One region of the Devosia sp. Micro-HW1 genome, then DNA from elsewhere that is predicted to be linked to it. Evidence: riboswitches for the same ligand, from Rfam matches in the RefSeq annotation. Region 1 holds a riboswitch; each other region holds the start of a gene.

What was found. A riboswitch is a leader RNA that binds a small molecule or an ion and turns the genes downstream of it on or off. The one in region 1 is predicted to bind cobalamin.
Region 2: linked by a shared signal. The riboswitch ahead of MQW79_RS06785 (ABC transporter substrate-binding protein) and the one ahead of MQW79_RS16905 (CbtB domain-containing protein) in region 1 are both predicted to bind cobalamin.
Region 3: linked by a shared signal. The riboswitch ahead of nrdH (glutaredoxin-like protein NrdH) and the one ahead of MQW79_RS16905 (CbtB domain-containing protein) in region 1 are both predicted to bind cobalamin.

Annotation. Positions count from the first base shown of each region.
Region 1 covers NZ_CP094375.1:3,508,958-3,514,143, forward strand. Annotated here, with positions in the region: gene aztD (zinc metallochaperone AztD) at 1-87, shown strand, start outside; gene MQW79_RS16890 (DMT family protein) at 205-561, opposite strand; gene MQW79_RS16895 (DUF2164 domain-containing protein) at 648-902, opposite strand; gene MQW79_RS16900 (hypothetical protein) at 1,010-1,633, shown strand; cobalamin riboswitch at 1,654-1,869, shown strand; gene MQW79_RS16905 (CbtB domain-containing protein) at 1,922-2,104, shown strand; gene MQW79_RS16910 (CbtA family protein) at 2,151-2,885, shown strand; gene cobW (cobalamin biosynthesis protein CobW) at 2,882-3,931, shown strand; gene MQW79_RS16920 (hypothetical protein) at 3,928-4,368, shown strand; gene MQW79_RS16925 (cobaltochelatase subunit CobN) at 4,368-5,186, shown strand, end outside.
Region 2 covers NZ_CP094375.1:1,448,473-1,453,658, reverse strand. Annotated here, with positions in the region: gene MQW79_RS06795 (ABC transporter ATP-binding protein) at 1-427, opposite strand, end outside; gene MQW79_RS06790 (FecCD family ABC transporter permease) at 417-1,424, opposite strand; gene MQW79_RS06785 (ABC transporter substrate-binding protein) at 1,674-2,609, opposite strand; cobalamin riboswitch at 2,769-2,986, opposite strand; gene MQW79_RS06780 (glycoside hydrolase family 127 protein) at 3,071-4,987, opposite strand; gene MQW79_RS06775 (MFS transporter) at 5,123-5,186, shown strand, end outside.
Region 3 covers NZ_CP094375.1:2,154,689-2,159,874, reverse strand. Annotated here, with positions in the region: gene MQW79_RS10245 (lytic transglycosylase domain-containing protein) at 1-588, opposite strand, end outside; gene MQW79_RS10240 (4-fold beta flower protein) at 623-964, opposite strand; cobalamin riboswitch at 1,290-1,512, shown strand; gene nrdH (glutaredoxin-like protein NrdH) at 1,611-1,832, shown strand; gene nrdI (class Ib ribonucleoside-diphosphate reductase assembly flavoprotein NrdI) at 1,858-2,262, shown strand; gene nrdE (class 1b ribonucleoside-diphosphate reductase subunit alpha) at 2,244-4,415, shown strand; gene nrdF (class 1b ribonucleoside-diphosphate reductase subunit beta) at 4,428-5,186, shown strand, end outside.

The DNA.
Region 1 (5,186 bases):
GAAAGCTTCGAGATCGAGCGCGCCATTGCCGTGGACGGTCTGCCCTACACCATCGTCGCCGTCGGTGGCTCGGGCACGGTTCACTGAATAAGGCACGCTCTAGCCATCCATCGTCACCACCGGGCTTGTCCCGGTGGTCCACGCTTTCGCAAGGTGGATTGCCGGGGCAGGCCCGGCAATGACGGTTAACGCGGGTCGCTGGCCCTACTTCAGCGGCCCCTTGAAGATGAAAAAGGCGCCCAGGCCGATGAAGCCGAACCCGATGGCATGGTTCCAGGTGAGCTTCTCGCCCAGATAAAGCACGGCGAACAGCGCAAAGACCGAGAGCGAAATGACTTCCTGAATGGTCTTGAGCTCGGCCGCCGAATAGACCTCGTGGCCGATCCGGTTGGCCGGAATGGCCAGCCAATACTCGAAAAAGGCTATGCCCCAGCTGATCAGCACCACGGCCCACAGCGCGAAACTGTGGAATTTCAAGTGCCAGTACCAGGCAAAGGTCATGAAGATGTTGGAGGCGATCAGCAGCCCGATTGGGGCGAGCGTGGCAAAGTTGAAGCCCAATTTATCACCAGAATTGCAGCGAATCGGCCCGCGTCACGGCCGCTTTCGCTTCTCTTCCGTCGCCGCCGCGATCTTGGCAAGAACCCTTAACGCAGGTGCCTGGTCGGCTGCTCAAGCGCGAAGATTTCGTCGCTGACATTGTCGAGCTGTTTGCGCACCAGAAGCTGCGCGTCGTAGATCCCGCGATTGTAGAAATAGGCGCCCATCTTTTCGGCGAAGAACTGCATCAGCATTTCCGCCGGAATGGCGCCGATCGTCTGGTCGAGCTCGTGGCGGAAATAGTCCTGGATCTCCCCGACAATGGCCTTGGTTTCCTCGCGGCTGAAGGTAATGGGTTTCATGCAATGGGCCTCGATGAAGGGTTCAGCGCCCGTTCATATCGCGAGTCGCTTCTTGTCGGGCGTCATAACCTGCGCCAATCTGGCGCTGCCCGAGGAGATCCCGTCAGATGCCCGCCCGCCTTCTGCTTGCCGCGCTCGCCCTGCCGCTTGTCATTGCCCCCGCTGCCGCCAAGGACAAACCGCCGCGCGATCAGGTAGTCTGCGAGGGCGCCTTTGCCATGGATAGTTCCGAGGCAAGGCTGATCGAAATCTATGGCGCCGACAATGTCTGGACCGGCACCGTGCCCGGACCGGAAGGAACCGAAATGCTGGGCACAAGGGTCTATCCCGATGACCCTGATCGCATGCTCGAATTTTCCTGGTGGGACGAGGAGAAGCGCGAGGGACTGGGCAATGTCGACCTGCCACCGACCCTGGCCGCGCCCGGTGGCATCCGCCAGGGCATGACCGTCGTGGAAGTGGCCGACATCAATGGCGAACCCTTCCGGCTCAATGGCTTTGGCTGGGACTATGGCGGTTTTGCCAGCTTCCCCAGCGGCGCCCTGTCAGAGCTGCCGGGCGGCTGCTACCTGTCGGTGCGCTTCACGCCGGGCGACGAGCCGGTCAAGGTCAATACCGATGCGATCTATGGCGATGTTGAGCTCCAGTCCACCGAGCCCCTGCTCGAAACGGTCGGCGCCTATGTCTATGCGGTGTCCCTGGGCTATCCCCATCCCGATTTCCGCGATTGACCCCGCCCGCCTCCAGGGCGTAATCCTGACAGTGCAAAGGTTCCCCGCGCGTAACTGTGCAAGGGGATCAAAAGGGAACACGGTGCGGCGTACCCATAAGGGACCAAATCCGTGGCTGCCCCCGCAACTGTAAGCGGTGGGCGCTCTCATTTGCCACTGGATTCGTCGAATTCCGGGAAGGCGAGGGCGCTGTATTCACCGTGAGCCAGGAGACCTGCCCTTGCCCTGAGCAATCAGGATAATCGGACCCTTTGCGGTCCATCCTATTCCGCGCACGGAGGGTGCCATATGAATACGCCTGCGGTTTCGACCGGTCTCAATTCCCTTTCCCTGTCCCAGCGTCTCATCGCCGGTGTCCTGGCATTCATGCTGGGCATGACCCTGCTCGTCGGCACCGGTTTTGCCGGCGACTTCCGCCTGCACAACGGCGCGCATGACACCCGTCACGCCATGGGCTTCCCCTGCCACTGAGGCCGGGCTGCGGCGCCGCCGGCGCCTCTGGGAAAATGAGGGAAAAATGTTCCGCAATCTGTTTCTGGCTGCGCTGGTCGCAGCCCTTTGTGCTGGCTTGGCCACATCGGCTTTCCAGGCCTGGCGCGTCACCCCGCTGATCTTCGCTGCCGAGAGCTATGAAGGCACCGGCGCGGAAGTTCATGTCCACGCCGAGGGCACGGATGAAGCCGCGCCCGCCGCCGCCCATGAGCATGCCGAAGACGAATGGGCGCCCCAGGATGGTTTGGAGCGCACAACGTATACGGTCGTTTCCAACATCCTGATGGCCGCGGGCTATGCGCTCATCATCGGCGCCGTCTCGGTGGTCTTCAACCTGCCGATCACCTTCGCCAATGGCCTCTATTGGGGCGTCGCGGGTTTTGCCGCCTTCACCCTCGCGCCCGCGCTCGGCCTGCCCCCGGGCATGCCCGGCATGCCGGTGGCCGATACGCTGGCCCGCCAGGTCTGGTGGTTCACCGCTGCCCTTTCCACCGGCGCGGCCTTCATCGTCGTGGCGAAGTTCCGTGCGCCCTGGGCCCTGGCCCTTGCTGTCGCCCTGGTGCTGCTGCCCCAGCTCATCTCCGCTCCGGTTGCCCCCAGCGACCCCACCGGCGTGCCGCCGCGCCTCACCGCCGAATTTGTGTCGGCCGTGCTCTACAATGGCGCCATCTTCTGGGTCGTGCTCGGCCTCGCCTTTGGCCGCATGGCCGACTATCTGGCCGCCCGTCCGGCCGCTATTCCAACTGGAGCGCGCGCATGACTGCCAAGATCCCTACCACCGTCATCACCGGCTTTCTCGGCGCGGGCAAGACCACGCTCGTGCGCCATATGCTGGCGCATGCCCCCAAGGGCAAGCGCATCGCGCTGATCATCAACGAGTTCGGCGATCTTGGCGTCGACAAGGACATCCTGGCCGGTTGCGGCGACGAGACCTGCCGCGAAGAGGACATGGTCGAGCTCTCCAACGGCTGCATCTGCTGCACTGTGGCCGATGAATTCATCCCAACCATGCAGGCGCTGCTCGCCCGCGACGAAAAGTTCGATCATATCGTCATCGAAACCTCGGGTCTGGCCCTGCCGCAGCCCTTGATCCGCGCTTTCAACTGGCCCGAGATCAAGGCCCAGGTGACCATCGACGGTGTCGTCACCGTCGCCGACGCGGCGGCGCTGTCCGAAGGGCGGTTCGCCAGCGACGAAGCCGCGGTCGATGCCCAGCGCCGTAAGGACGAAATGCTCGACCACGAGACGCCTCTGGGCGAACTTTTCGAGGACCAGCTTTCCGCCGCCGACATGGTCATCATCAACAAGACCGACCTTGTCGACGCCGCCATGCTCGACACGGTCGAAAAGAACATTCGCGCCGAACTCCGGCCCGGCGTCGGCGTCATCAGAGCCGCCAATGGCCATGTCGACATCACCGCGCTGCTCGGGCTCGGCATGTCCTCCGAGGACGACATCGCCAACCGCCCCAGCCATCACGAGCTGGAGCACGGCGGGGAAACTCACGAGCACGACGATTTCGACAGCTTTTCGCTCACGCTCGACGCCATCCAGGGCAAGGATCACCTCCTCGCCACGATCGAGGACACGATCAGGGCCCATGATGTGCTAAGGTTGAAGGGCTTTGCCGCCGTGCCGGGCGCCGCGGCCCGTCTTGCCATCCAGGCCGTCGGGCCGCGCGTTACCGCCTATTTCGACCGGCCGTGGAAGCCCGATGAAGCCAGGGTGACCTCGCTGGTCGTCATCGGCGAAAGCCCGCTTGATCGCGCTGCCATCTCCCAAAGCCTCCGGCACGCCGTTGCATGACCAAGCTTCCCGCCAGCATCGAGAGACCCGGACGCGGCCGTCTGGCCGCCATCGTCCTGCTCGGTCCGCTGGCGGGCGCCTTCGCCCTTTTGGCCCCGCAGCTGCTGCTCGACCAACCCGCGGTCTATCCCTCTGAATATGCGGACATGACTGTCTTTTTCGTCGTGTTCAGCTATCTGCTCGGCCTTGTTCCCGCCTTGCTTGCTGCCATCGTCTTCTGGTTGACCTATCCACGGCTGTGCTCTTTGCCCTGGCCGCTTTTTCTCCTGGCATGTCTGGCTATCGGTGCCTTGTGCGGCGCTATCGGCGTCACCCTGACCACCTCCGCGCTGGAGCGTCAGTTCATCCTCGCCGTCCCGATCGTAGCGATGGGTGCCTTCGTGGGGGCCGTGGCTCTGGCTGTCACCGCCATGCCCTTCCGGTCGAGGCCGGCCTGATGCATCTCCTTTCCGCTCAGGCTGGCGCCATCCAGCAGGAAGGCGAGGCCATCGACCTCGCCCAGTCCCCCGGCGCCTACATTTTTGCGTCCTCTGCCGATAGCGAACTGGCCATGCTGGCCGGCGCCGCCGACCGGGCAGGGGAGGCCGAACTCCGCCTCGCCAATACGCTCAGGCTTTCCAACAATCTTTCCGTCGACATGTGGCTGGAGAGAACCGTCGCCCATGCCAGGCTGGTCGTCCTGCGCCTCATCGGCGGCGCCGCCTATTTCCAGTATGGGGTCGACGAACTGACCGCCCTCTGCGCCACGAAGCGCATTCCGCTGGTCCTGCTCCCTGGCGACGCCAATCCGGACCCGATCCTGCAGTCGCGGTCGACCATCCACCCCGATGACTGGACCACCCTCCACCGCCTCTTCATATCAGGCGGCCCCGACAATGCCGACGCGATCCTGTCTGCGTTGTCGGCGTTGGCCAACCCCTCATCCGGCGCTGCGCGCCACCTTCTCCCACAAGGGGAGAAGGAAAGCCGGGAGAGTGCCGCTTCTGCGATGCCTCCCTCTCCCCTCGTGGCAGAGGGTGCCCGAAGGGCGGGTGAGGGGGCCTTCCTATCAGGCACACTACCAAAGCCCTTCCCCCGCTTCGGCCTCTGGCACCCCAAATCCGGCATGACCGATGAGACGGGTCTTCGCGCCCTGCACGCCGCCAATGCTCCCCACATCCCCATCCTCTTCTACCGAGCCGCCCTCGAAGGCGCCGGCACCGCCACGCTCGAAGCCCTGATCGCCGAACTCGAGGGCCGCGGCCTCGCCCCCGTG
Region 2 (5,186 bases), 1.9 Mb from region 1:
CGCCGCCGGAGAGGCGGGCTGCGTCGTCATCGGCGCGGTCGAGGAGGCCGATTTCGTCGAGGGCGGCGGTGACGCGGCGCTCGGCCGCAGTGGAGGGCAGACGCAGGGGCAGGAGGCCGAGGCGGACGACTTCGCGGAGGCTGAGGCCCGCGAGGTCGACCTGTTCCTGCACGAGAGCGCCAACCTCCGTGGCGTAGAGGCGGCGGCGAATGGAGGAAATGTACTGGCCTGACAGACGCACAGAGCCGGACGTGGCGCGCTCGGCACGGTAGAGGATGCGCAGCAGGCTCGACTTGCCGGCGCCGTTGGGGCCGAGCAGGCCATAGAATTTTCTCGGCTGCAGCGAAAAGTTCACCGCATCGAGCAGGGCCTTGCCCTCCTTGACGAGACTGAGGCCAGAGACGTCGAAAAAGGGATCAGAGGCCACGGCGCACCCTCCGCAGGATGAGAATAAAGGGCGGGGCGGCGAAGAGGGCGAGGAGTACGCCGAGCGGCAGTTCCTCGGGCGCCAGAAGAATGCGGCAGAGCAAATCGACCACGATCAGCACCAAAGCGCCGAGCAGAACAGCGAGCGGGATCAGGCGGCGGTGGGTGGCGCCGATGAGAAGGCGCGCCATATGCGGCACGATGAGGCCGACAAAGCCGACAATGCCGGCGCCAGCCACAGAAAGGCCGGCCAGCAGGGCCGCGCCGATGAAGAAGAGGGTGCGCAACAGGGCGACGGGAATGCCGAGGGCGGTAGCGCGCTCGTCGCCGAGCAGGACGGCATCGAGCATGGAGGCGCAATAGAGTGAGACGAGCAGCATCGGCGGCAGGGCCAGGGCCAGGGGGATGAGGTCGGACCAGGCGGTGCCGGCGGCCGAACCCATGAGCCATTGAAGAGCCTCCTGCGTCGCATGCGGATCGGCGATGTGAAGGAAGAAGGCGGAGATCGACTGGAAGAACAGCGATACGGCGATGCCGGCGAGGATCAGCACCAGCCGGTCGAGGCCGCGGGCGGGACTGAAGGCGAGGGCGAGCGTAATGACGAAAGCGACGGCCGCGCCGCCAAAGGCGAGTAGCGGCAGGCCAACCGCGACGAAGCCGGCGGGCAACCAGACTATGGCGCCCGTCGCGGCGGCAGACGCGCCCGAAGAGAGGCCGAGCAGATAGGGATCGGCGAGAGGATTGCGCAGCAGGGCCTGCATCAGCACGCCCGACAGGGCAAGGGCGGCGCCAACCAGGCCAACCATGAGCACGCGCGGCAGGCGCCATTGCCAGATGATGAGGACCAGATGTGGCTCGGCCTCGGGCAGGCGGAGCAATGCGTTCATGCGGGCGGACCAGGAAAGGTCGGCCGTGCCCCAGAAGGTACCGGCGAAGGCGGCGAGCAGCAGGGCGGTGGTGGTGAGCAGGAGGGCTGCGGTGGTTCTTGTGCCTGACATCTTGTTCCGTCGATAGCCGAACCCCCACCCTTGATCCCTCCCCACAGGGGGGAGGGAGACGATGAACATTGCGGCCGATGCTTGCGCCTCCCTTCCATTGAGGGAGGGGGTGGGAATGGGGTTCCTGGCCCATCCGCGCCGTCACCACCCGGCTTGACCGGGTGGTCCATGCGGGCCGAAGCAGATGGATTGCCCGGTCAAGCCGGGCAATGACGGTGTTGGGGGCTACCGAGCTTTCGACTACCGGGCTCAGTTCAGCGCCGCCAGTTGGGCGCCGAGGTTTTCGACGCCTTCGACGTAGCGGACGCCGAGGAGGGTGGCGGAGAATGGGACGGTGACGAACTGGTCGTTCTGGACCGCAGGCAGGGTCGAGAGGACCGGGTCGGTCTTGAGGTGGGCGATCTTCTCGGCGGCGGTGGACCACTCGGCATCGATAAGCACGATGACATCAGGATTGCCAGCCACCACAGCTTCCCAGGCCAGGTCGGCCCAGCGGCCTTCGACCCTGGCGGCGATGTTTTCGAGACCGACAGAGTGGAGCAGCAGGCCCGGTGCGCCGCAGCAAGCGGCCGAGAAGGCGGTTTCGGTGCCCGAGTCGTAGAGGAAGGCGCGCTTGCCCTGGCCCGGATTGGCGCCGGCCACGGCATCGAGACGGGTGCGGATGTCAGTGGCGACCGCGGTGGCCATGTCCTCGACGCCGAACAGGGCGCCGATGCGCTCAAGATCGATGAAGAGGGGATCGGTGGTAAGCTTCACGTCGGCCGGGTGCAGGTTGCGGCATTCGGCATTGACGAGATAGGTGCCGATACCGAGCTCGTTCCATTCCTGCTGGCTGCCGAGGGCCTTTTCGCCAAAGGCGGAATTGAAGCCGGCAAAGAGGAAATCCGGGTTTTCGGCGAGCACGACCTCGCGAGCCGGATATTCGGCAGCAAGGACCGGGATGCTGTCATAAGCCGCCTTCCAGCGTTCGGGAATGGCATCATCGAGATAGGCCGTGCCGGCGAGGTGAGATTCGAGACCCAAAGCCAGCATGATTTCGGTGGCCTGCTGGTTGAGGGTGACGACACGGCCCGGCGCGGCGTCGAAGGGGGAAACGGTTTCGCAGCTTTCGATTTTCAGATCCCGAGCAAAGGCGGGGGTGACAGCCAAAGCCAGGACGGCGGCCGTGACAAAGCTGAGTTTCATTGGATAGCTCCCAAAGGATGGGGGTATGCGGCGCTTGGCGCCAAACCGGCGTCAGCTTGCATCGTGCCTTGCGTCCTCGGCTGAGGATGCAAAGCTGCGTATTCGCACACGGACGTGTCGCGTCATCATACCTGCCCCTGCCGGAACACCTCGTCCGGCTTCATGGTTTTTCGTTGGGCAGGTCTCCTGGCTCACGGCTCCTGACGCGCTCGCCGTCTTCCCGGGTGGTGGACCCAGTGACATAGGTGGCGAAGTGCTGACCGCTTACAGTTGCGAGGGCAGCCTCGGTTTTGGCCCCTGATGGGTAATCCGCACCGTGTTCCCTTTTAATCCCCGTTGGCCTGAGCCGCCGGGGAACCGAACGACATGGCGGTTATGCGGGGGAAAATGAGGAAGTGTCAATGGGATGGGTAGGGTACTCCCACCCGGCCTCCCCCTGCTACAGGGGGAGGAGAAAGGGCTCAGCCCTCCCTGATCCAGACGCTCATGGGGCCGGGAGCGCGGTTGGCCCAGAGGTAGTAGGGGATGGCGGTGAGGGGCGTCGGCGAGGGCGCAGGGGGCGTCGTGCGGTAGAGGTCGTTGCCCCAGTCGTCGCCGGCAAGGTTTTGCGCTTCTGCCACGAGGGTGACGATGCCGCCGAAAAGATCGGGGCGCAGGTCCTCGCTTATCGCCGCATCGCGCGGCAGGACGAGATCGGGGACTGGCGCCGGATTGTCGACCTGCTCGGCGCAGTAGACGAGGGGGCCGCGGGCCAGGGCGACGCGGCCGCGATCCATCTTCACCTTGGGATTGGCGTAGAGGCGGCGGGGCGGCATGGGGAGGTCGAGATCGATGGTGTCGCCCTCGATCCAGTCGCGGGTAATGGTGAGATAGCCCTGCTGGGTCTGTCCGGGCACATCGACCGGGTTGCCGTTGAGATCGGCGACGGCGTCCTTGGCCCAGGCGGGGATGCGGAGCTTCAGCGTGAAAGGGCCGTGGCCATCGGGGTGCACGGTGATGCGGATCGTGCCCGAGAGCGGATAGAGCGATGACTCTTCGATGCGGATGCGGCGGCCGTCGAGATCAAGCGTGGCGCTGTTGCCGCCATAGAGGTTGATGGCGATGGCATCGGGACCGGTGGAATAGAAATAGCCGCCAACCGAGGCGATGAGGCGCGACACGTTCATGGTGCAGCAGGGGCAGGGGTGCCAGGGCCAGCGGCGATGGGAGCCGTCGCTTTCGAGTTTGTTCTCGTAGAAGTAGAGGGTGCCGTCGCGGCCGAGGCCAGAGAGGACGCCGTTGTAGAGCGCCAGCTCCATGGCTTCGGCATAGTGGCCGTCGAGATCGAGATTGAGCATGCGCTGGGCCCAGAAGACGAAGGCGATGGACGCGCAGGTCTCGCAATAGGCGGTGTCGTTGGGCAGGTCGTAGTCGGTGGTGAAGCCCTCGTTGGAAGCCGACGGGCCGAAGCCGCCGGTGACATACATGCGGGTGGTGGTCACGTCCTTCCAGAGCACTTCGCAGGCATGGCGGAGGCTGTCGTCATCCAGTTCGGCGGCGAGATCGGCCATGGCCGAATACATGTACATGGCGCGGACGGCGTGGCCGACCACCTTGTCCTGCTCGCGCACCGGCTTGTGCGACTGGGAATATTGGTGATTGCCGCTCTTGTAGAAATGGAAATCCTTCGGATCGGCGCCGCGGGCAACCGCTTCCTCGTCGAAATAATGCGGTTCGGCGCCGCGCTGGTCGATGAAATAGGCCGCCAGGTCGAGCTGCTTGCGCTCGCCGGTGAGGCGATAAAGTTTGACCAGCGCCAGCTCGATTTCCTGATGGCCGTCGTAGCCCTTTTTCTGGCCGGGGCCCGTGCCGAAGACGGTGCGGATATGGTCGAGATAGCGTTCGAGCACATCGAGCAGCTGGCGCTTGCCGGTGGCCTGATAGTAGGCGATGGCGCCTTCGAGCAGGTGCCCGGCATTGTAGAGTTCGTGGCGGTCGCGCAGGTTGGTCCAGCGCTTGTCGATCTCTTGGCCCTGATACCAGAGATTGAGGTAGCCGTCGGGCATCTGCACCTCGGCGAGGCGCGCGGCGATGGCATCGACCCTGGCTTCGAGATCGGGGTCGCGGCGGTGGCGCAGGGCATAGCCGGCGGCCTCGATCCACTTGCCGATGTCACTGTCCCAGAACACCTGATGGGTATGGCCATCGGGTCCACCCATGCGGGGGATGCGCAGGGGTGGCGGCGGGTCTTTGAGTTCGAGTGACTCGAGAATGCCGCTCTCGCCGAGTTTTTCAAACTGGCTGGGAACGGTGCGGGTGAGCACGATTTCGAGCCGCTCGGCCCAGAAGGGCCCAGTGAGGCTCACCCGGGTGAAATCGACGGGGGAATAGCTGCGCATGATGTCTCCTCGAAATAAGTATGACTTATTGATCGGAGGGCAGCAATGGGGCGCGGGATGTGAAGGGCAGAGCAACCAGCGGGCTTGCCTCCGTGCGCCGGCTGGCTCATGAGACAGGTCAGGAGATTGTTCGACATGTCCAAGGGTCCCACGGTTCTCGCGCCGCTGCGCAACGAGAATTTTCGCATGCTCTGGCTGG
Region 3 (5,186 bases), 1.4 Mb from region 1:
GCGGACGGCGGCAGCCATGTCGAGGCAGGCGGTCTGGAAGTCACTCGACTGGTCGAGGGTATAATCAACCTCACCCACCGTGCCCGCCAGCCAGTGGTCGACCGGGTGCCCGGTGACGATCATGACGTATTCACGCGTCTCGGCAGGCAGCACCCCGCCATTGGCCACATAGCGCCCCATGCGCCCTTCACCGCCATTATAGGCGGCTGCCGCCAGCCCCAGATTGCCAAACTTGAGTTCAAGAAAGCGCAGATACTCGGCCGAGCGGGCCATGGCCTCGGCGGCATCGAACGGGTTGACGACGCCGCGCAACTCCGCAGTGGTCGGCATGAACTGGGCGATGCCCTGGGCGCCGGCGGGGCTCAGGGCAAAGGGATCGAAGCGGCTTTCCTGCCAGATCAGGCGGGCAAAATAGGCGACCGGCAGTTCCCAATGGGTGGCGAAGGCTTCGATGGCGCGGCAGACATCAGTCCGGTAGTTGTCCTCCGCAATACAGATGTCGCGCCCGGCGAGGCCAAAACACGATTTGTCAGCGTCCTGGCCCGTCGCTTCGGCCATCAACGGTGCGCCAGTGGCCAGGACCAGCATGATGGCACCCAATGCTCCCGATGCGGCACGCGCTCTACCAGGCATAGTCAGCCCAGGCATTCTTTGCGAGCGGCTTGACGGGCATGGGCGCGCGGTTCTCTTTGAAAGGCATGGGCTGCTTGATCTGCTTGAATGGTGTGGGCCGCGGTGTTGGCGTCAGCGGGCCACCCCTGGCGCTTCCCGAAAAATAGATGCGGTAGCCCTGGTTGTCGACGATCCACCCCTTCGTGTACCAGCCGAAATGGGCGCCGGAAAACAGATAGACATGGTCGCCATAGAAATAGCCGATGGGGACGCCGTCCCAGGCATAGAGGTGCTCATCGTCATCAGAATAGAGGCATGCCGAGCCATGCCGGTCATAGAATTCGATGCTCATGCCCGTCCTCCATGCCCCGCTGACCGGGCCGCTCGGAATAAGACGACAGTGGGCACCCCGCCGGCCCGACCCTCATGGGCGAGCCATGCCGCACTGGCGCGGGCGCGTGCGTGAAACGCACCACCTCTAACCCAGGCGGTCGCGGTTGGTTCCCGCCATGCCTGGCCGTGCGGACACCCATTCTGGTTCACGAGCGCGTGAAGCGATGCACATGCTTTCCGCCTCTCCCATGGCGAATCAGGGCTTAGCGAAATCAAGCCCAAAAACGCGAATCATGGCGGTCATGTGACGCGTCTGGCGCGTTGACGAATCCGTCCTGTCACATACTATATGTAGCGTTGAAGGTTCCTTCGCTCCCAAGGGGTGGAGGCTAAGACGGGAATTCGGTGCGTCAGGCGTGTGCAGCGGCTGGTCATTCCGGAGCTGCCCCCGCAACTGTCAGCGGTGAGTCTCTGTTCGCGTGTGCCACTGGGTTCCAGTGACCTGGGAAGGCCGAACAGAAATGCCGATCCGCGAGCCAGGAGACCTGCCTCAACACATACGTCCACCGGCGGGGTTTCCGGGCGGCGGCGATCTGTGCCGGGTTCAGCCCAGCCCTGTCGTCTCGTCCTCTGCCCCCGCACCGAATACCAGCTTGGGGAAATTGATGAACATCACCGTCTATAGCAAGCCCGCCTGCGTCCAGTGCACCGCGACCACCCGCGCGCTTGACCGCAAGGGCCTCGACTACACCGTGGTCGACATCTCCGCCGACGCCGACGCCTATGCGCGTGTCGAAGAGATGGGCTATCGCCAGGTGCCGGTCGTCGTCGCCGGTGATACCCACTGGGCCGGTTTCCGCCCCGACATGATCGGCGCGCTGGCCTGATTCTGAAACGGGGTAGGGCGTCAGCATGGGCGGCCTCGTTTATTATTCCAGCACCTCGGAAAACACCCATCGCTTTGTCGAAAAGCTGGGCGTGGGCGGGGTCAGGTTGCCGGTGGACGCTTTGAGCGAGCCACCGGTGATGGACGAACCTTTCGTGCTGGTCCTGCCCACCTATGGGGGCGGCGACGGCAAGGGCGCGGTGCCCAAGCCGGTGATCCGCTTCCTCAATATCGCGGGCAACCGCAATCTCATCCGCGGCGTCATCGCCGCGGGCAACACGAATTTCGGCACGGGCTATTGCATTGCGGGCGACATCGTCTCGCAAAAATGCGCCGTGCCGCTCCTCTACCGGTTCGAGCTTTTCGGCACCGATGAGGACGTCGCCAATGTCAGACAGGGACTGGAACGGTTTTGGATACGCTCACACTAGACCGCACGGAAGAACGCCCCGCCAAGGGTCAGGGCCAGGATCAGTCGCTCGACTTCCACGCCCTCAATGCCATGCTCAATCTCTATGATGACCAGGGCAAGATCCAGTTCGACAAGGACAAGCAGGCGGCGCACCAGTATTTCCTGCAGCATGTGAACCAGAACACGGTGTTCTTTCACAATCTGCGGGAAAAGCTGACCTATCTCGTCGAAGAAGGCTATTACGAGCAGGACGTGCTCGATCACTACAGCTTCAACTTCGTGCGCGATCTCTACGATTACGCCTATGACAAGAAGTTCCGCTTCCCGACCTTCCTCGGCGCCTTCAAGTATTACACCAGCTACACGCTGAAGACTTTTGACGGCAAGCGCTACCTTGAGCGCTATGAAGACCGCGTCTGCATGGTGGCGCTGGCTCTGGCCCGCGGCGATGAAGTGCTGGCCCGCAATCTCGTCGACGAGATCATTTCCGGCCGTTTCCAGCCCGCGACCCCGACCTTCCTCAATGCCGGCAAGAAGCAGCGCGGCGAGCTCGTCTCGTGTTTCCTCCTGCGCGTCGAAGACAATATGGAATCGATCGGCCGGGCCATAAACTCGGCTCTGCAGCTTTCCAAGCGCGGCGGCGGCGTGGCGCTGAGCCTCACCAATATCCGTGAGATGGGCGCCCCCATCAAGCAGATCGAGAACCAGTCCTCGGGCGTGCTGCCGGTCATGAAGCTGCTCGAAGACAGCTTCTCCTATGCCAACCAGCTTGGCGCTCGCCAGGGTGCGGGGGCCGTGTATCTGCATGCCCACCACCCAGACATCATGCGCTTCCTCGATACCAAGCGCGAGAATGCCGACGAAAAGGTCCGCATCAAGACGCTGTCGCTCGGCGTCGTGATCCCCGACATCACGTTCGAATTGGCCCGCGATAACGAGGACATGTACCTGTTCTCGCCCTATGACGTGCAGCGCGTCTATGGCGTGCCGATGACCGAGATTTCGGTCACCGAGAAGTACCGCGAGATGGTCGAGGACAAGCGCATCAAGAAGAAGAAGATCAAGGCGCGCGAATTCTTCCAGATCATCGCCGAGATCCAGTTCGAGAGCGGCTATCCCTACATCATGTTCGAGGACACGGTGAACCGCGCCAACCCGATCGACGGGCGCATCACCATGTCCAACCTCTGCTCGGAAATCCTCCAGGTCAGCGACGCCTCGGTCTATAACGAGGACCTTTCCTACGAGCATATGGGCAAGGACATTTCGTGCAATCTGGGCTCGCTCAACATCGCCATGGCGATGGATTCTGATGATTTCGGCCAGACCATCGAGACCTCGATCCGCGCCCTGACAGCCGTCTCGGACATGAGCAACATCACCTCGGTGCCCTCGGTCGCCAAGGGCAATGCTGAAAGCCATGCCATTGGCCTCGGGGCGATGAACCTCCATGGTTATCTCGCCCGCGAACGCATCTTCTACGGGTCGGAAGAAGGCGTCGATTTCACCAATATGTATTTCTACACGGTGACCTATCACGCCATCCGCGCCTCGAACCTGATCGCCACCGAGCGCGGCGAGACGTTCAAGAATTTCGGCAAGTCCAAATATGCCGATGGCAGCTATTTCGACAAATATACCGACAGGGAATGGACGCCCGCGACGGCCCGCGTTGCCGAACTGTTCGAAAAGGCCGGCATCCATATCCCGACCCAGGAAGACTGGCGCGACCTCAAGGCCAAGGTGCAGATGACCGGCCTTTACAACCAGAACCTGCAGGCCGTGCCGCCGACCGGCTCGATCTCCTACATCAATCACTCGACCTCCTCGATCCACCCGATTGTCTCCAAGATCGAGATCCGCAAGGAAGGCAAGATCGGCCGCGTCTATTATCCGGCCGCCTTCATGACCAATGACAACCTGGAATATTACCAGGATGCCTATGAGATCGGCCCGGAAAAGATCATCGACACCTATGCAGCGGCGACCCAGCATGTCGATCAGGGCCTGTCGCTGACCCTGTTCTTCCGCGATACCGCGACCACCCGCGATATCAACAGGGCGCAGATCTACGCCTGGAAGAAGGGCATCAAGACCATCTATTACATCCGCCTGCGCCAGCTTGCCCTTGAGGGCACGGAAGTGCAGGGCTGCGTCTCCTGCGCGCTCTAGAGGACATTGAGCATGAACGTCCACGTCAAACCCCTGTCCCGCGTGCGCGCCATCAACTGGAACCGTGTCCAGGATGAAAAGGACCTCGAGGTCTGGAACCGCCTGACCTCCAATTTCTGGCTGCCCGAGAAGGTGCCGCTTTCGAACGACATCCCCAGCTGGGCCACGCTGAAGCCGGAGGAGCAGCAGCTCACCATCCGCGTCTTCACCGGCCTGACTCTGCTCGACACCATCCAGAATGGCGTCGGCGCGGTACGGCTGATGGCCGATGCGCAGACCCCGCATGAAGAAGCGGTGCTGTCCAACATCTCCTTCATGGAAGCGGTGCATGCCCGCTCCTATTCGTCGATCTTCTCGACCCTGTGCCTGACGCCCGACGTGGACGACGCCTATCGCTGGTCGGAAGAAAACGAGTTTCTGCAGCGCAAGGCGCAGATGATCCTCACCCAGTATGAGAGCGGCGATCCGCTCAAGAAGAAGGTGGCCTCCACCTTCCTCGAGAGTTTCCTGTTCTATTCTGGTTTCTACCTGCCCATGTACTGGTCGAGCCGCGCCAAGCTCACCAATACGGCCGACCTGATCCGCCTCATCATCAAGGACGAGGCCGTGCATGGCTATTACATCGGCTACAAGTTCCAGCGCGAAGTCGAGCGCCTCACCGAGGCCGAAAAGCAGGAAATCAAGGACTTCGCCTTCGACTTCCTGCTCGAGCTCTACGACAACGAGACGCGCTATACCGAGGAACTCTATGACAGCGTCGGCCTCGCCGAG